4 regions of the Lysinibacillus sp. NPDC093712 genome follow, and region 1 is predicted to be linked to each of the others. Evidence: riboswitches for the same ligand, from Rfam matches in the RefSeq annotation. Region 1 holds a riboswitch; each other region holds the start of a gene.
What was found. A riboswitch is a leader RNA that binds a small molecule or an ion and turns the genes downstream of it on or off. The one in region 1 is predicted to bind S-adenosylmethionine.
Positions count from the first base shown of each region.

Region 1 (4,389 bases):
ATGATGCCAACTAGTATTTTGTATTTTTTTTTCATATGTATCCTCCAATACTATCCAAAACATAAAAATTTGAAGAGTATTTTTTATAAAAACGGGTAAAAAAAAGGGAACGAATAAATCGTTCCCTTAGCCGCATTATTATTTTAATGGACCACCAAGTTTAGTGATTGCTTCAGAAACATTTGAGAATTTCTTGAAGTTGTCATTGAATAGACCAGCAAGTTCAGCAGCTTTTACATCATAAGCAGCTTTGTCTGCCCATGCATCGCGTGGGTTAAGCACTTCTGAAGGTACACCTTCAACGGCTGTAGGAATGTGTAAGCCAAATACAGCATCTTGAGTCGTTTCAACGTTGTTTAGTTTACCATCGATTGCAGCACGTACCATTGTACGAGTGTAAGAAAGCTTCATACGGCTACCTGTACCGTATTCGCCACCAGTCCAGCCAGTGTTTACTAAGAATACTTGTGCGCCATGCTCATCGATTTTTTGACCTAACATTTCAGCATAAACAGTTGCTGGAAGTGGAAGGAATGGAGAACCAAAACATGTAGAGAATACTGGTTCTGGCTCTGTTACACCACGTTCAGTACCTGCAAGTTTAGATGTGAAACCACTTAAGAAGTGATACATTGCTTGTTCTTTTGTTAATTTACTGATTGGAGGTAACACACCAAATGCATCAGCAGTTAAGAAGACGATTGTTTTTGGATGACCTGCAACAGATGGATCAACAATATTTTCAATATATTGGATTGGGTAAGCAACACGTGTATTTTCTGTTAATGAAACATCATCGTAGTCACAAACACGAGTTTCAGGATCTACAGCTACGTTTTCTAGTACAGAACCGAAGCGGATTGCGTTATAGATTTCAGGTTCTTTTTCAGCAGAAAGGTTAATTGTTTTTGCATAGCAACCACCTTCAATATTGAATACGCCGTTGTCAGACCAGCCGTGCTCATCGTCACCGATTAATTTGCGGTCAGGGTCAGCTGATAAAGTTGTTTTACCAGTACCAGATAAACCGAAGAATAATGACACGTCGCCAGCTTCACCAACGTTTGCTGAACAGTGCATTGATAGGATGCCTTGTTGTGGTAATAGGTAGTTCATAATACCGAAAATAGATTTTTTCATTTCACCAGCATATTCAGTACCACCGATTAGGATGATTTTCTTTTCAAGTGATACAATAATGAATGTTTCAGAAGATGTACCATCGATAGCTGGATCTGCTTTAAAGTTAGGAGCTGAGATAACTGTGAAGTCAGCAACATGAGAAGCTAATTCTTCTTGTGTTGGACGGATAAATAATTGATGGGCGAAAAGATTATGCCAAGCATATTCATTGATTACTTGGATGCTTAATTGCGAATCTTTGTCAGCACCAGCAAAACCTTTGAATACGAATAATTCGTCACGTTCTTTTAAGTATTTAACTACTTTTACATATAAGTTATCGAACACTTCCGAAGAAATTGGTTGGTTTACTTTACCCCAGTCAATTTTATCTTTTGTGCTTTCTTCTTCTACCGTATATTTATCTTTAGGTGAACGACCAGTGTATTTGCCAGTTTCTGCACGAACTGCGCCATCTACTGTTAACATAGCCTCACCACGAGATGTAGCTTTTTCCGCTAATTGTGGTACTGAAAGTTGAACGTTAATGTTCCCGCCGTTTAATAATTCCTTCAGTTCGTTTGCAATTTCTACTGAATTCATCGATTAAATACCATCCTTTTTTATAATATTCCCTTGAGTTTGAGGGAGTTTTTCTTAATTTCAAAAATAGTATAACACAATTGCTTTAATAATCTATACTAATTCAAAAATTATTTTCGTGTTTTAAATAACTTTCAACAAAAAGTCATAAAATAATTGACAACGTTCGACCTTTTACGTAAGATGAGGAATTGAACGGATACTCTTATCCCGAGCTGGTGGAGGGTCAGGCCCTGTGAAACCCGGCAACCTGCATGAACTATTTCACGACATGCGCTGGTGCCAACCTGATGCAAGGGGAAAACCCTTGAACGATAAGAGTGAAAGGTTACGAAGTCATTATTCCTTTCCTCATGTAAAGACGTGAGAAAAGGATTTTTTTTATTTTCATAATGAATGTAAAGGTAAGTATATACAATTCTTTCCTTATTATAATGACGGATCTTTCGAAATCCTCATGTTAAAAGCAACAACGGCTTGAAAGTTCTATCCTTCAGGAGCGAACTTGACATGGGTAATGAGTACCGTATTAATTTCGCAAATGCTATTTGTAAGAGTAATAGGAGGAAAATCAAATGACAAACCGTCGATTGTTTACATCAGAGAGTGTAACAGAAGGACATCCCGACAAAATTTGTGACCAAATTTCGGATGCCATTTTAGATGCCATTTTAAAAGAAGATCCAAATGCACGTGTAGCGTGTGAAACAACTGTAACAACAGGATTAGTATTAGTAGCAGGAGAAATCACTACTTCTACTTATGTAGATATTAAAGGTATCGTGCGTGATACAGTAGCAGAAATCGGCTATACACGCGGCAAATATGGCTTTGATGCTGAAAACTTAGCAGTACTAGTAGCAATTGGTGAACAATCACCAGATATTGCTCAAGGTGTAGACCAAGCATTAGAAGCGCGTGAAGGTTCTATGACTGATGCAGATATTGAAGCTATTGGCGCAGGAGACCAAGGATTAATGTTTGGTTACGCTTGTAACGAAACACCTGAATTAATGCCTTTACCAATTAGTTTAGCGCATAAATTAGCTCGTCGTTTAACAGAAGTACGTAAATCAGGTGAACTATCATATTTACGTCCGGACGGTAAAACACAGGTGACGATTGAGTATGATGAACACAACATCCCAGTTCGTGTCGATACGATTGTTATTTCAACACAGCATGATGAAGAAGCGACACTTGAGCAAATTCAATCAGATTTAAAAGAGTTCGTAATAGCACCAGTAGTTCCTACTGAATTATTAGATGCTCAGACGAAATATTTTATCAATCCAACAGGTCGTTTTGTTATTGGTGGGCCTAAAGGAGATGCTGGACTTACTGGTCGTAAAATCATCGTTGATACATACGGTGGCTATGCACGTCATGGTGGTGGAGCATTCTCTGGTAAGGACGCTACAAAAGTAGACCGTTCAGCTGCATATGCTGCTCGTTATGTGGCAAAAAATATTGTTGCTGCAGGTTTAGCAGAACGTGCTGAAGTCCAACTTGCTTATGCCATTGGTGTAGCACAACCAGTATCAATCGCAGTAGATACATTTGGTACAGGAAAAGTAAGCGAAAGCGAAATCGTAAAATGGGTTCGCGAACTATTTGATTTACGTCCAGCAGGCATCATTAAAATGCTAGATCTACGTCGCCCAATTTACAAACAAACGGCTGCTTATGGTCACTTTGGTCGTACAGATTTAAATGTGCCTTGGGAAAATACGGACAAGGCAGATGCATTAAGAGAAAAAGTTAGTCTATAAGCTATTTTGTAAAGAGCATTCGTATATGTGGTAAACATAAGCAAATGTTGTATTGAAGGGGCTACTTAAAGGCCCCTTTCTAACTTGCTTCAGCATTCATACCCCACTTTTAAAGGTTGGATTTGAATGCTGAAGCAAGTTAAAGGCCCCGGCGGATGTCATAGATTTTCTAAGGAAGCTTTTAGAGCTGACTGTAAAAAATCTGGACGCAATTATGCCTAGGCATAATTGCGTGCAAAAAATTCGCGTCTTTCCGTTTACCTTGGAAGGAAATCGCGAATTTATTTTTTATCCTATATAATTTTGTTTCTTACTAGAGCACTTACACCTATATCGCAGCCTACGTATTTTTAGGGCATCCATTATTTTTGAAGAGATTTGTAATATTGACCTTTTTCAGCGTATTCTCTAACAATACGTTCCATGTCTTCTTTATCTTCAGCATTTAATTCACGTACAACTTTTGCTGGACGACCTAATGCTAAGCAATTAGGAGGAATGACTTTACCTGGAGGTACAAGACTACCCGCACCAATAAATGCACCTTCTCCTATCTCTGCCCCATCCAACACGATTGATCCCATACCTATTAATGCATTTTTTCGAATTGTACAGCTATGTAAAGTTACTTGGTGTCCAACTGTTACTTCATCTTCGATTATTAATGGATATTTTGGACTTTGATGTAGACAGCAAAGATCTTGGATGCTTACTCTTTTACCAATTATTGTTGGTGATACATCGCCTCGAATAACTGTATTAAACCATATAGTTGTCTCGGCACCAATCGTTACGTCACCAGTAACGGTTGCATAGTCAGCTATAAAAACTGATGGATCGATATTAGGTGTTTTGTCTTTGAACGGATAAATCATGCTAAACGCCTCTTTTC
Region 1 covers NZ_JBNNUU010000002.1:1,038,843-1,043,231, reverse strand. Annotated here, with positions in the region: gene ACQKNX_RS12590 (alpha/beta hydrolase) at 1-35, opposite strand, end outside; gene pckA (phosphoenolpyruvate carboxykinase (ATP)) at 139-1,725, opposite strand; SAM riboswitch class I at 1,928-2,046, shown strand; gene metK (methionine adenosyltransferase) at 2,301-3,497, shown strand; gene ACQKNX_RS12575 (gamma carbonic anhydrase family protein) at 3,860-4,372, opposite strand.

Region 2 (4,389 bases), on a different contig from region 1:
TTAGGCACGATTCAAAATTCATTATTGTACAGTCCAAAGGAGTAGCCCAACGATGTTTATTACAATTGTATTATTGCTTGTCTCTTTGATCATTTCCTTTAGTGTCATTCCCTCTTTAATGAAAAAGGGCGAAAAAAAAACCATTATCGTCTTTTCTATCATATTAACGATTGGAACTGCACTAAATATCGCCATAGGCTTAAAAAAGAACATTCCCAGTCCTTTAGATTTTATTACATTTATTTTTACGCCTATTAGAAAATTATTACTCACACTTTTGCAATAAGAAAATGAAAAGAGAGGGTAGTGTACGATGGAAAAACAACTCATTAGCGCAAGACAATTTACAGTCATTACCCTTCTCTATTCCATTGGGACAGCCATATTAATTGTGCCGGCAAGTATTACAAAAGAACTTAAACAGGATGCTTGGATGGGTGCGGCTATTGGTGTACTTTTAAGCTTTTTATTAATAAAGTTATTTATTTCTTTAGGAAATCAAACCCCAAACCTTACATTTGTAGAAGCGAACGGAAAAATTTTCGGTAAATTCATCGGTGCATTGACATCGCTTTGTTTTATGTCTTTAACCTTTTTTTCAGCGGGCGAATTACTATATTTTATCGGGATTTTTATGCAAACCGAAGTGATGCCCGAAACTCCTACTCTGTCGTTTGCTGTATTATTTACGATTATTATCGTTTTCGCCTCGTATTTAGGGATTGAAGTTTTTGCTCGTTCGGTGGAAATATTGTTTCCAATATTTTTGTTAATTTTTATTATTTTTATTACTTGTATTTCGCCTCAAATCAATATTGAAAATATAATGCCAGTCTATGAAACAAACGCAAAATCATTATTAGTCGGTGTACTTACCTTTATGAGTCTTTTTTCATTCCCGCTTGTTGTATTGCTTATGTTTTTCCCTTCTGGAGTCAATGTAAAAATATCGGCTCAAAAAGGATATTATATTGGCACACTGATAGGAGGAATCGTATTAATCCTCATTATTGCCCTTTCAACACTCGTTCTTGGCCCAACTAATACATCTAGTAAGACATTTCCAAGCTATGCGCTCGCTCAAAGAATTTCGATAGGCAATTTTTTTCAGCGTGTTGAAATTATTATGGCTGTTATGTGGATTATATCGATTTACATTCGGACATTTATTTATTTTTATGCAACGGTACTTGGCTTAGGGCAAATTTTGAAAATAAAAGATCCTCGACCACTCATTTTACCTCTTGGAATGTGTATGTTTGCAATGGCTCAAATTGCTCATCCAAATATTGTGCATTCTAATAATTATAATCAGAAGATTTGGCCATTGTATTCAGGATTATTAACAGTTTTACTTCCATTGTTTTTACTAATAGTCGCAAAAATTCGAAAAATTAAAAAGACAGAAGCCAAGCAAAGCACCACAGATGAGCAGCAAGATTCGAAGGCACAGCAAGATTCAAAAGCACAACAAGATTCAAACACACAGCAAGATTCAAACACACAGCAAGATTCAAACAAACCAAACTCGTCCGAATCACAATAAGTTAACAATATAAACCACATTTCTCACTTTTAATGAGAAATGTGGTTTTTCTAATTATAAAACGGTATGTTACTAGTTCTAAATTAAATATGGTATTCAATTTCATCAACAAAGTCCCATTCGTACGGCGTTTCTTGGTATACATAATAGTTGAGCCAATTCGAAAATAGTAAATGCGTATGTGCTCGCCAAGTATTAATTGGCTCAATAGAAGGATCATTATTTGGAAAATAGTTAACAGGTATAGCAATATCAATTCCTTTTTCAACATCACGGTAATATTCATCAGCTAATGTTGTCGCGTCATATTCTAAGTGACCTGTAATCATTATGTTTTTATTATCCTTTGACTGCACGATAAAGACGCCAGCATCTTCTGAATAGGACAGTAAGCGTAAATCTGGGTGCTTACGTACTTCATCAATGGAAACCGATGTATAGCGTGAATGTGGCGCTGTAAATAAGTCACTAAAGCCACGCACTAGATCGACTGTTAAATCGGTAATTACATGTGAATATACGCCAGAACATTTTTCCGGCAGTTCAAATTTACCGATACCGTAATGGTGATATAGTGCAGCTTGTGCACCCCAACATATATGCATTACGGACGTAACATTTTTCACGGACCAATCCATTATTTCTGAGATTTCTTCCCAATAATTCACTTCTTCAAATGCCATTTTTTCAACAGGAGCCCCCGTAATAATCATACCGTCAAAGCGACGATGGCGAATCTCTTTAAACGTCGAATAAAATAGCTGTAAATGCGATTTACTAACATTTTTTGATTCGTGTGTTGCTGTATTTAAAAATGTAATATTCACTTGTAATGGTGTATTACCGAGTAATCGCAGTAATTGTAGCTCTGTCTTTTCTTTTTCTGGCATTAAATTAAAAATTAAAATATTTAAAGGACGAATTTGTTGCGTTTTGGCGCGGTCTTCCTCCATTACGAATATTTTTTCCCCACGTAAATGTTCTCCAGCTGGTAAGTTTTTTGGAATATTAATAGGCATGTTGCATTCCCCTTTTCGTTAATTTTTTCTCTCTATCTAAATAAAATTAAAAAATCCCCCTCATTCCTTTGGAGCAAGAATGAGAAGGATAATTATCACGTTCACTCTTATCTCTCAAAGGATAAATCCTTTGGTGGAATTAGCACCTTTCTAACAATTGTTAGAGGTTGCTGAAGCGTCATAGGGCCAAATCCCTCAGCTTCTCTTGATAAGATTATTTAATTAAAAAGAATTGTATCATGAACAATTAAGAATTTCAATAATACATAGAATATTTAGTATTTAAATGAATGGAAGCATATTTTTTGTTGAACACTATTATCAATTCTTCCTAAAGCTTTTGTAAGTTACGTAAATACGGGTAAAATCATTTTTAACATCTATTAGCCGACGTAGATGACAAACAAATGACAATTTACAGCCGATTACAGCAAAGTGTTGTAAATAGATTTTTGTACAAATAAATCGTAATGGTAATCAAAGAGGTATTATGTTAACATATACCTTTAGTAACAGAGAGGAACGTGAATATTTTGATTAAAATTGAACTCCCAAAACCAGACTTAGTAATTCGTCAACGTGAGCAAGTATTAAAACCTGGGGATGTAGAAATTCCGCCATTCCATGGTTTTATTGATTTCCATAAAATCACTCGCGAAAATGGTGGCATTTTCTTATTCTACAACGAAAAAAACGAGCTATTATTTGTAGGGAAAGCGCGTAAAATTCGTCAACGCATTAAAAAACATTTTGAAGATAATGTATCACCAATGAAAAAATACCGTGATGAAATTTTCAAAATTGAAGTATATGAAATTGATGATCCAATGGAACGTGAAATTTACGAAACATATGCAATTAACACATTCCGCGCAAAATATAATCTTGAAAAAGTATTTTATTAAAAAAATGCCGTTAGCATAAAACATGCTAGCGGTTTTTCTTTTCTTTTTACCTTCAAAAATGAAAAATACCCTGAGAGATTTGTCCTCCCAAGGTATTTTGATATTTAAATAAATATTTTTTCATCTTTAAATTTATTAGCTGTTAGATAACTTACGATGACAAAAATAATGAATGAAGCCACTATTGGGATTGTCACTGTATGCATGCCAAAGATTGACGGATAAAAACGATCAATCACAATATATAACGTCATGCCCGTAATCATGGAAGCAATAGCGCCGTATTTATTAGCCTTTTTCCAATATAACCCTAGGACAACTGACCAAATAAAGACAGCTTCTAGGCCGCCAAATGCAAATAAATTGAGCCACACAAGTAAGTCTGGTGGATTTAACGCAAATACAACGACCGCCAAACCAATTACTGTAGTTACAATGAAGCTGGCGCGCTTAATTTCTCCATCGTTGGCAGTTGGCTTCACGTAGTTTAAATAAATATCCTTCACGACTGTTGAACTAACTAACATAAGCAACGCATTAACCGTAGACATTGTTGCTGCCATTGGTGCTGCTAAAACAATACCCGCTAAAAATGGCGGTAAAACTTTTAACGTTAGTAGTGGCATTACCTTATCGCCAATTTCAATGCCTGGCATTACTGGACGCGCTAGTACACCAATTAGGTGCATACCGAACATAATTGTCCCAATGGCGATGGTACCAATAATAATCGCTAAATGCATACTTTTCGAATCTTTATAGCTCATAGCACGAACTGCAATTTGAGGTAGCCCAACTACGCCAACTCCTATTAAAATCCAAAATGTAGAGACATACAACGGAGTAAGTTCTCCTTCTGCACCAAATGGGGTCACTAGTTTTGGATTTTCTGCAACAAGGGATGTCATAATTTGATCGA
Region 2 covers NZ_JBNNUU010000001.1:1,033,767-1,038,155, reverse strand. Annotated here, with positions in the region: gene ACQKNX_RS05475 (Ger(x)C family spore germination protein) at 1-45, shown strand, start outside; gene ACQKNX_RS05470 (hypothetical protein) at 53-286, shown strand; gene ACQKNX_RS05465 (GerAB/ArcD/ProY family transporter) at 314-1,546, shown strand; gene metA (homoserine O-acetyltransferase MetA) at 1,630-2,565, opposite strand; SAM riboswitch class I at 2,670-2,780, opposite strand; gene ACQKNX_RS05455 (nucleotide excision repair endonuclease) at 3,099-3,470, shown strand; gene panF (sodium/pantothenate symporter) at 3,575-4,389, opposite strand, start outside.
Region 2: it holds a riboswitch for S-adenosylmethionine, as region 1 does, so the genes downstream of both, metA (homoserine O-acetyltransferase MetA) here and metK (methionine adenosyltransferase) in region 1, are expected to answer to the same signal.

Region 3 (4,389 bases), on a different contig from region 1:
AAAGAAATTAGGGGCGATTCTTCATGGAAACAATAGTTGTATTGGGCGGCGGGATAACAGGTTTATGTACGATGCATTATCTACAACGTCAAGTATTGGAGAAAAAAATAGATGTAAACCTAGTACTTGTTGAAAAAAATGCATACTTAGGTGGAAAGCTACATTCCGCATATGACCATGGTTTTATAATGGAAACGGGCGCTGATTCAATTGTGGCTCGTCATAAAGGTGTCATGGAGCTAGTACAGGAGCTTAATTTTGAACAGGAGCTAGTGTACAACGAAACAGGAGTATCTTATATCTATACAAACGACGAATTACATGCAATACCTGCTGATTCAACATTCGGTATTCCTATGAGTTTAGCATCTCTGGAAGCAAGTACGCTTGTATCAGAAGCTGGTAAGCAAATCGCATTACAGGACTTAAAGATGCCGAATAAAGGATTTACTAAAGAAAGCTCAATAGGGGAGTTTTTAACGTATTACTTGGGTGAAGAACTTGTGCAAAATCAAATAGCGCCAGTATTAGCAGGAGTATATTCTGGTGACCTACATCAACTTTCGATTGCTTCAACATTGCCGTACTTAATCGATTATAAAAATGAATACGGTAGCATCATCAAAGGGTTTGATGCAAATCGCGAACAATTTATGAAAGCTTCCAATAAAAAGTTTATTTCGTTTAAAAAAGGCTTATCAACACTAATTGATCGCCTTGAAGAAACGTTAACAGAAGTAGAAATTATTAAAGGCGTAGCAACAACAAATGTAAAGAAACATGAAGGGCAATATACAATTACATTAGCAAATAGTAGAAAGCTTGAGGCTAATCACGTTGTTCTAGCATTGCCCAATGAAGCGGTGCAAAGCTTATTACAGGACCCATCGTTAGATCATTATTTTAAGGAATTTACTACAGCTTCTGCCATAACAATTTACCTAGGTTTTGATGTACCGGATGCAGTGCTACCAGCAGATGGAACGGGCTTTATTGTGTCACATAATTCAAATGTCCAATGCAATGCGGCAACTTGGACAAGTCGAAAATGGAAGCATACATCTGCTAATAGTAAATTGCTTGTACGACTCTTTTACAAGAGCATCAATCCTGCGTATGAAAAATTACGTAAGATGACAGATGAAGAACTAGCTGCTGTTGCATTAGACGATATAAAGAAAAGTTTAGGAATTGATGGAAAGCCAACTGTAGTTAATGTTGCGAAATGGATTGACCAAATGCCAAAATACGATTTAGCGCATCATGAGGCATTGAAGGGCTTAACAGCTGAGCTTGCAGAAAGGTATCCAAATTTATCGATTGCAGGCTGTTCTTATTTCGGAGTAGGCATTGGTGCTTGTATTCAAAATGGCAAAAAAATAGGCGAAGAGCTTGCAGAAAAACTAGTATAACCGTAAAATAAATGCGGAAATTTGATATTTTTCTGGAGAAATCTCCTTTGTTAAGTGAAATAGTCTTGACTCTATCGCCTGTAAACGATATGATTCTTTTAATTATTTGAAAAATTCATACTACATTCTTATCGAGAGAAGCCGAGGGACTGGCCCTATGAAGCTTCAGCAACCAACTTATGTCAGGTGCTAAATCCAGAAGACCTTTTTGGTCGAAGATGAGAAGGAAAAACAATTACGATTCGTTAAAGCCTTCTTTTTTTGTAAAAGAAGGCTTTTTATATTTTTGGAAACAAAGAAAGTGAGGGTTACGTTTTATGGGATTGCTAGAAAAGTTAAAAACACATGTGTTAACTGCAGATGGTGCTATTGGTACTGTATTATATGGCTACGGCTTGGAGTACTGCCATGAAGAAATGAATGTACAGAGACCGAAGTTAATTGAAAAAATCCATAAAGAATATATTGCTGCTGGTGCAGATGTGATTCAGACAAATACTTACGGTGCTAATGCAATTAAATTAGCACGCTACGGTTTAGAATCGCGAGTTCAGCAGTTCAATGAAGCGGCAATCACGATTGCGAAACGTGCCGCAGCAGATGGCGGACAATTTGTGTTGGGCACAATAGGGGGCATCCGTGGTATTCGTAAAAGTGATGCAACGTTAGAGGAAATTTTATCGACAGTTGAAGAGCAAGCAAATGTGTTACTTGCAGGCAATCCAGATGGCCTTTTACTTGAAACGTATTATGATTTCGAAGAGTTAAGTGCAACATTGAAAATGTTACGTGCCAAAACAAAGCTACCAATTATTGCGCAGGTGTCGATGCATGAACCAGGCGTGTTACAAAATGGAATGGCATTAAATCAAGCATTGCACGAGCTAGAGGCTCTTGGTGCAGATGTAGTAGGCGTAAATTGTCGTTTAGGACCGCATCATACAATTCAAGCATTTGAAGGAGTTGAGCTTCCTGAAAAAGCATTTATGTCTGCCTATCCAAATGCATCATTGCTAGATTTAGAGGATGGGCGTGTCGTATATGAGTCAGAAGCAGATTATTTTGGTCGTGCCGCAGTTGCACTGGTTGACCAAGGTGTTCGTTTAATCGGTGGTTGCTGTGGTACAACACCAAAGCACATAGCTGCAGCAAAAAAATATTTAGAAGAGTTAACACCTATTGAAGAAAAGTTAGCTAAGCCTGAAAAAGTACAGGTTGTACGTGAAGCAGAGCCTGCGACGTATGAGCCCCTGCATGAGAAGGTAAAGCGCGAGCGTTCGGTTATCGTGGAGTTAGACACACCGAGGCATTTAGAAATTGACGGCTTTATTCAAGGTGCGAAAAAATTATATGAAGCAGGCGCTGATGTAGTGATGATGGCAGATAATTCACTCGCATCGCCCCGCATTAGTAATGTGGCAATGGGTGCGTTATTGAAGGAGACGCACGCTGTCCGACCGTTAACGCATATAACGTGCCGTGACCGTAATTTAATTGGATTACAGTCACATTTGATGGGCTTAAATGCATTAGGCATTCATGATATTTTAGCGGTTACTGGAGATCCGACTAAGGTAGGTGACTTCCCGGGTGCCACAAGCGTTTATGATGTATCTTCTATGGAGCTAATCCAGCTGATTAAACAGTTGAATGACGGTATTTCATTTTCCGGAAAGCCACTTCGTAAAAAGGCAAACTTCTCTGTAGCGGCAGCATTTAACCCAAACGTACGTGTACTAGACCGAGCAGTAGCTCGACTAGAGAAAAAAATAGAGCATGGTGCAGATTACTTTATTTCTCAACCAGTGTATACGAAAGAAAAAATCATTGAAATTTATGAGGCAACCAAGCATTTAGATGCACCAATTTATATTGGTATTATGCCAGTAACGAGCTATAAGAGCGCTGAGTTTTTACACCATGAAGTACCAGGTATCAAACTATCTGACGATGCACTGTCACGCATGAAGGCATGTGGTGAAGATAAGGAACGTTCAACATTAGAAGGGATTGCAATTGCTAAAGAGTTAGTAGAAGTAGCTGCAGAGTATTTTAATGGTATTTACTTAATTACACCGTTTTTACGCTATGATATGACGCTAGAGTTAATGAAATTTATTGAGCAAATGGATGAACAGAAAAAAGGGGTAAGTATAGATGGTTAAGCACTTGATTGAAGAGCAACTAGAGAAACGAATATTAATTCTGGATGGCGCAATGGGTACAATGCTTCAAAATGAAAACTTATCAGCAGATGATTTTGGTGGCGAGGAGCTTGATGGTTGTAACGAGAATCTTGTATTAACTAGACCTGATGTGCTTGACAAGGTTCACCGTAAATATTTAGAGGCTGGTGCGGATATTATTTGTACAAATACGTTTGGAGGTACGCCTCTCGTATTAAATGAATATAACCTTGGGTCTAAGGCAGAAGAAATTAATAAACGCGCAGTAGAAATTGCGCGCAAAGTAGTTGATGAGTTTTCTACTCCTGAGTGGCCCCGTTTTGTTGCGGGAGCAATGGGTCCAACGACAAAAACATTATCAGTAACTGGCGGTATTACCTTTGATGAACTTGAAGAAAACTTTTATGTACAGGCAAAGGCACTAATCGAAGCAGGCTCAGACGTACTGCTTCTTGAAACAAGTCAGGATATGCTAAATGTAAAAGCGGGGACACTGGGGGTGTCACGTGCGTTTGAGGAAACTGGAAAAGAACTACCTGTTATGATTTCAGGCACGATTGAGCCAATGGGCACAACGCTAGCAGGGCAAACGATTGATGCCTTTTACATATCAATTGAGCACATTAAGCCATTATCTGTCGGCTTAAACTGTGCGACAGGTCCAGAGTTTATGACAGATCATATTCGTTCGTTAGCGGAGCTTTCTACCGGCTATATTAGCTGTTATCCAAATGCTGGTTTGCCAGATGAGGAAGGTTGTTATCATGAATCTCCAGAATCTTTATCTCAAA
Region 3 covers NZ_JBNNUU010000015.1:26,441-30,829, reverse strand. Annotated here, with positions in the region: gene ACQKNX_RS25060 (protoporphyrinogen oxidase) at 24-1,412, shown strand; SAM riboswitch class I at 1,538-1,637, shown strand; gene ACQKNX_RS25055 (bifunctional homocysteine S-methyltransferase/methylenetetrahydrofolate reductase) at 1,730-3,577, shown strand; gene metH (methionine synthase) at 3,570-4,389, shown strand, end outside.
Region 3: it holds a riboswitch for S-adenosylmethionine, as region 1 does, so the genes downstream of both, ACQKNX_RS25055 (bifunctional homocysteine S-methyltransferase/methylenetetrahydrofolate reductase) here and metK (methionine adenosyltransferase) in region 1, are expected to answer to the same signal.

Region 4 (4,389 bases), on a different contig from region 1:
AAGATTGTTGCACCTTTAGGTAGGTCTTCAAGAGATTTATATTTTTTAGAGTAAATACCGATTGGCTCGATATGTACGCCGCCAGCATTTACGAAATCATAACCATTATCTTTAATTTGTAATTCTAAATAAGGGATATGTTGGAAATAGTTTGCATCAATAGTTTTTGAATCTAAATCTTGGTTAGGTAGTACGTAATCTTGGTACGTTTCAATTTCTAAATCAATACCTTCTTTAGCTAAAATCGGTTTTGCTTGTTCCAAAATAACTGCGTGAGGTGTGTTAGAAGCACCTATTTTTAATGTTACTTTTTCTTCAGTTTTTGCACTGTCGTCTGCCTTGTCTCCAGATGTTGAACCTGCTTCGTCTTTGTTACCAGCACCACAAGCTGCTAAAGCTAGTACAAGTACTGATAAAAATAATCCTGCTAATAACTTCTTCATTTGTATACACTCCCTTTATTTGTTCAAACAATATGTTAGCGGTAAAAACCGGGTTAACCTTTTTAACGTTTGTCTGTTTTTGTTGTAATCATATCGCCAATCCATTGAATGATAAATACGACTACTAAGATCAAAATAGTTGCCATTAATGTCACATCTTGGCGATTACGTTGGAAGCCATCTAAAAAGGCTAAGTTTCCTAGGCCGCCAGCACCAATAATTCCAGCCATTGCCGTATACCCAACGAGTGCTACAGCCGTTACGGTAATCCCAGAAATAAGTGCCGGTAATGATTCTGGAATTAGTACTTTCCAAATAATTGTGGACGTTTTAGCACCCATCGAGCGTGCGGCTTCAATAACGCCTTTATCAATTTCTCGTAATGCAATTAATACCATTCGTGCATAGAATGGTGCAGCACCGATAATAAGTGCTGGTAGGGCTGCGTTTGCTCCTCGAATTGTCCCAAGTAAAAACTTCGTAAATGGTATTAGTAAAATAATTAACACGATAAATGGTATTGAACGGAAGATATTAACGACCGATCCTGTTAAAAAGTTAACGATTTTATTAGCCCACAATTGGTTTGGACTCGTTAAAAAGAGGATTGTGCCAATGGCTAAACCAAGTATAAATGTTACGACTGTTGAAAGAGTGGTCATATAAAGTGTTTCATATGTGGCTGTCCACATTTTTTCCCAGTCGACATTCGGAAAGAGACTAGTTAGCATTTGCAATCACCTCCGTTTGTACTTCAACTGTATTTAAATAATTTAGTGCAGCTGCTACATTTGTATCCGTGCCATCAATTTGCACTATAAGAGTACCGTATGCGCCATTTTTAGTTTGTGAGATATTGCCATGGACAATACTAATTTCCACATCAAACTGTTTTACTAAATGCGATATAACAGGTTGCTCTGTTTTTTCACCAACAAAGACAAGCTTAACAAGGTGTCCCGTTGGATAATTTACTCTAAGTTGTGCGACTGTCTCCTGGGTTTCCTTCGTATCGGTAATTTGCGAAACGAATTTTTTAGTAATCGCTGCTTGTGGTGCTTGGAACACTTGTAATACTTCACCACGTTCAACAATTTCTCCAGCTTCCATTACTGCTACACGATGACAGATTTTGCGGATTACATGCATTTCATGGGTAATTAATACAATCGTTAAACCTAATCGTTCGTTAATGTCGACAAGCAGATCAAGGATTGCATCTGTTGTTTCTGGATCGAGTGCCGATGTAGCTTCATCACATAACAGCACTTCAGGATTATTGGCAAGTGCTCGTGCTATACCAACACGTTGCTTTTGACCGCCTGATAGCTGTGATGGATACGCCTTGTCACGTCCTTCTAAACCAACAAGTGCAATAAGTTCTTTCACACGTGCGTCTCGCTCACTCTTAGCTATACCTGCAATTTCAAGTGGAAAAGCGATATTTTCAGCAACTGTTCTTGACCAAAGCAAGTTAAAATGTTGGAAAATCATACTTACTTTTTGTCTAGCATCACGCAACTTTTGGCCCTTAATAGATGAAAATTCTTGATTGTTCACCTTCACCGAACCTGTTGTCGGCTTTTCTAAACCGTTTAATAAACGAATCATCGTACTTTTACCAGCGCCACTATAGCCGATAATGCCAAAAATCTCACCTTTGTTAATCGTAAGATTGACATCTTTAACAGCAGTTAATTCGCCATTTGCGGTTTTGTATTTCTTCGTAATATTTTGAAGCTGTATCATAGCGAATACTCCTTTTCTCATATAGAAAACCCCTTCACTCATAGACAAGTAGAAGGGGTCACGTATTTTATACGCTAAACCGTTCTCTCATCTTTCAAAGAAAAATCTTTGAGTGATTTGGCACCTTTTCACATATGTGATGGTTGCCGGGCTTCATAGGGCACTTCCCTCCGCCACTCTTTATAAGAGTTCGATATATTTAATAGTTTTTAATATAGTTGTTACTTTACCATGCTAGCAAAGTTCAGTCAATTGGTTTTTTTAACAATTCGTATAAAAATGGTACGGATTGAAATGCATAAACCTTCTCTATAACTTTTCCTCCATCGCTAACGAGTAAACAAGGTACACTTTCGATTTGAAAATCATAAGCTATTTGCTCTAAAAAATTAATATTTGCCTTACCTAATTTCAACTGTGGCAGTAACTGTTCTATGATATCCATCATTTTAGATGCAACTGCACAAGTTCCACACATCGGTGTATATAAATAAAAGGCAGTTTTTCCACCAGATTTTACAGCCGTTTCCCACTGCTCTTTTGACCATTCTTCCATTTTTCACGCAACCTTACAAAATATATTCATTATGGATGGAAAAATGCGCGCGCAATAAAATCATCGCAAGCACTTTCCTCGGTGTAGTTTCTACTTCTTTATAAGTAGGCATTGTCCGCAAATGCTCCGCCTCAGGATAATGTCTGTCCATTAATGCTCGTAGTTTATCTCCTGATGCATCTGCATCAAAAAATGTATATAGCTCACAGCCCTCATATGGGTCGAGTAATTCTTCTAATTGATGCACACCAATTGTACCATTCGTACAAAGTATTGTAACATCTTCACTCAAAATAGGTTCTATTTGAAGCTTATCCGAACGGCCTTCCACGATTAAACATTTCCCTTCGAACATCGCGCCACCCCCATTTAGACAGTTATTTACTACAACAATTCATCGCAATTACAGGATTCCACACGATGTATAGATCTACATGTTAACAATCATTTTCACATGTCGCTTCGCAATTTGGACAACATTTTATGGTGAGTCACTGTACTATCGTTTACTTGCAGAGTCAAGGCAACTAATACCTCGTGCTATATAATAAAAAACGCCGGTATGTATGCCGACGTTTTTCTATTATAGGCTTGTTTATTCTGCAATCATTTCTTCGTATTGTTCTGCAGTCATAAGGCTTTCAATTTCTGAAGCATCAGCAGGTTCTACAACGATCATCCATGCTTTTTCATATGGTGATTCGTTTACGAATTCAGGGCTATCTTCTAAATCTGCATTTACTTCAACTACAGTACCTGAAATGGGTGCGTATAATTCAGAAACAGTTTTTACTGATTCTACGCTTCCAAATGGATCATCTGTTTTAATTTCGTCGCCAACTTGTGGAAGCTCAACGAAAACGATATCTCCTAATTCAGATTGTGCGAAATGTGAAATACCGATACGTACTTTACCATCTTCTAATTTTACCCATTCGTGTTCTTCAGAGTAACGTAAGTCTTTAGGTGTGCTCATGCCAAAAACCCCTCCATAAATATGTAATATATTCACTTTCAGTGTGCCATATTTCTTTCATAAAAACAAGGATTAAAGCTGTTATTTCCACGCTTGTTCAAAATCTGATTCCTTAAAACCTAACGTTACTTTTTTTCCATCAGTAACAATTGGTCGCTTAATTAGCATACCGTCAGAAGCAAGTAGTGTGAGCTGTTCATCTTCCGGCATTTCCGCCAGTTTATCCTTCAACCCAAGTTCACGATATTTCATGCCAGATGTATTGAAAAATTTCTTCAGTGGCTGTCCGCTAGCTTGCCAATAACTTTTTATTTGCTCTTTCGTAGGTGGTTGTTCAACAATGTGTACCTCTTCGTATGAAACGCCATTGTCGTTTAACCACTTCTGTGCTTTTTTACAAGTTGTACATTTAGGGTAATGGATAAATTGAATCATATTTATAGGCTCCTCTGCTATCATTTCCTGTAGTATACCATCATAACTAGTATGAGCCAAAACGAAACATTTATTGGTTAATTTCATAATTGTTTATGTGCCTGACACTTTGGCATGGGCACTTAGCATAATGTCAGCTCCTATATCGTAAAAATCCATTGCGCTTTCCGCGGGCACAGTGTAAGCCGTAACCCTCGCTAGCGGGCGGTCTATTACGTCTTACATTCTGT
Region 4 covers NZ_JBNNUU010000009.1:82,094-86,482, forward strand. Annotated here, with positions in the region: gene ACQKNX_RS22125 (MetQ/NlpA family ABC transporter substrate-binding protein) at 1-443, opposite strand, end outside; gene ACQKNX_RS22130 (methionine ABC transporter permease) at 506-1,174, opposite strand; gene ACQKNX_RS22135 (methionine ABC transporter ATP-binding protein) at 1,164-2,192, opposite strand; SAM riboswitch class I at 2,277-2,381, opposite strand; gene ACQKNX_RS22140 (thioredoxin family protein) at 2,437-2,748, opposite strand; gene ACQKNX_RS22145 (hypothetical protein) at 2,762-3,103, opposite strand; gene gcvH (glycine cleavage system protein GcvH) at 3,344-3,724, opposite strand; gene ACQKNX_RS22155 (arsenate reductase family protein) at 3,806-4,159, opposite strand.
Region 4: it holds a riboswitch for S-adenosylmethionine, as region 1 does, so the genes downstream of both, ACQKNX_RS22135 (methionine ABC transporter ATP-binding protein) here and metK (methionine adenosyltransferase) in region 1, are expected to answer to the same signal.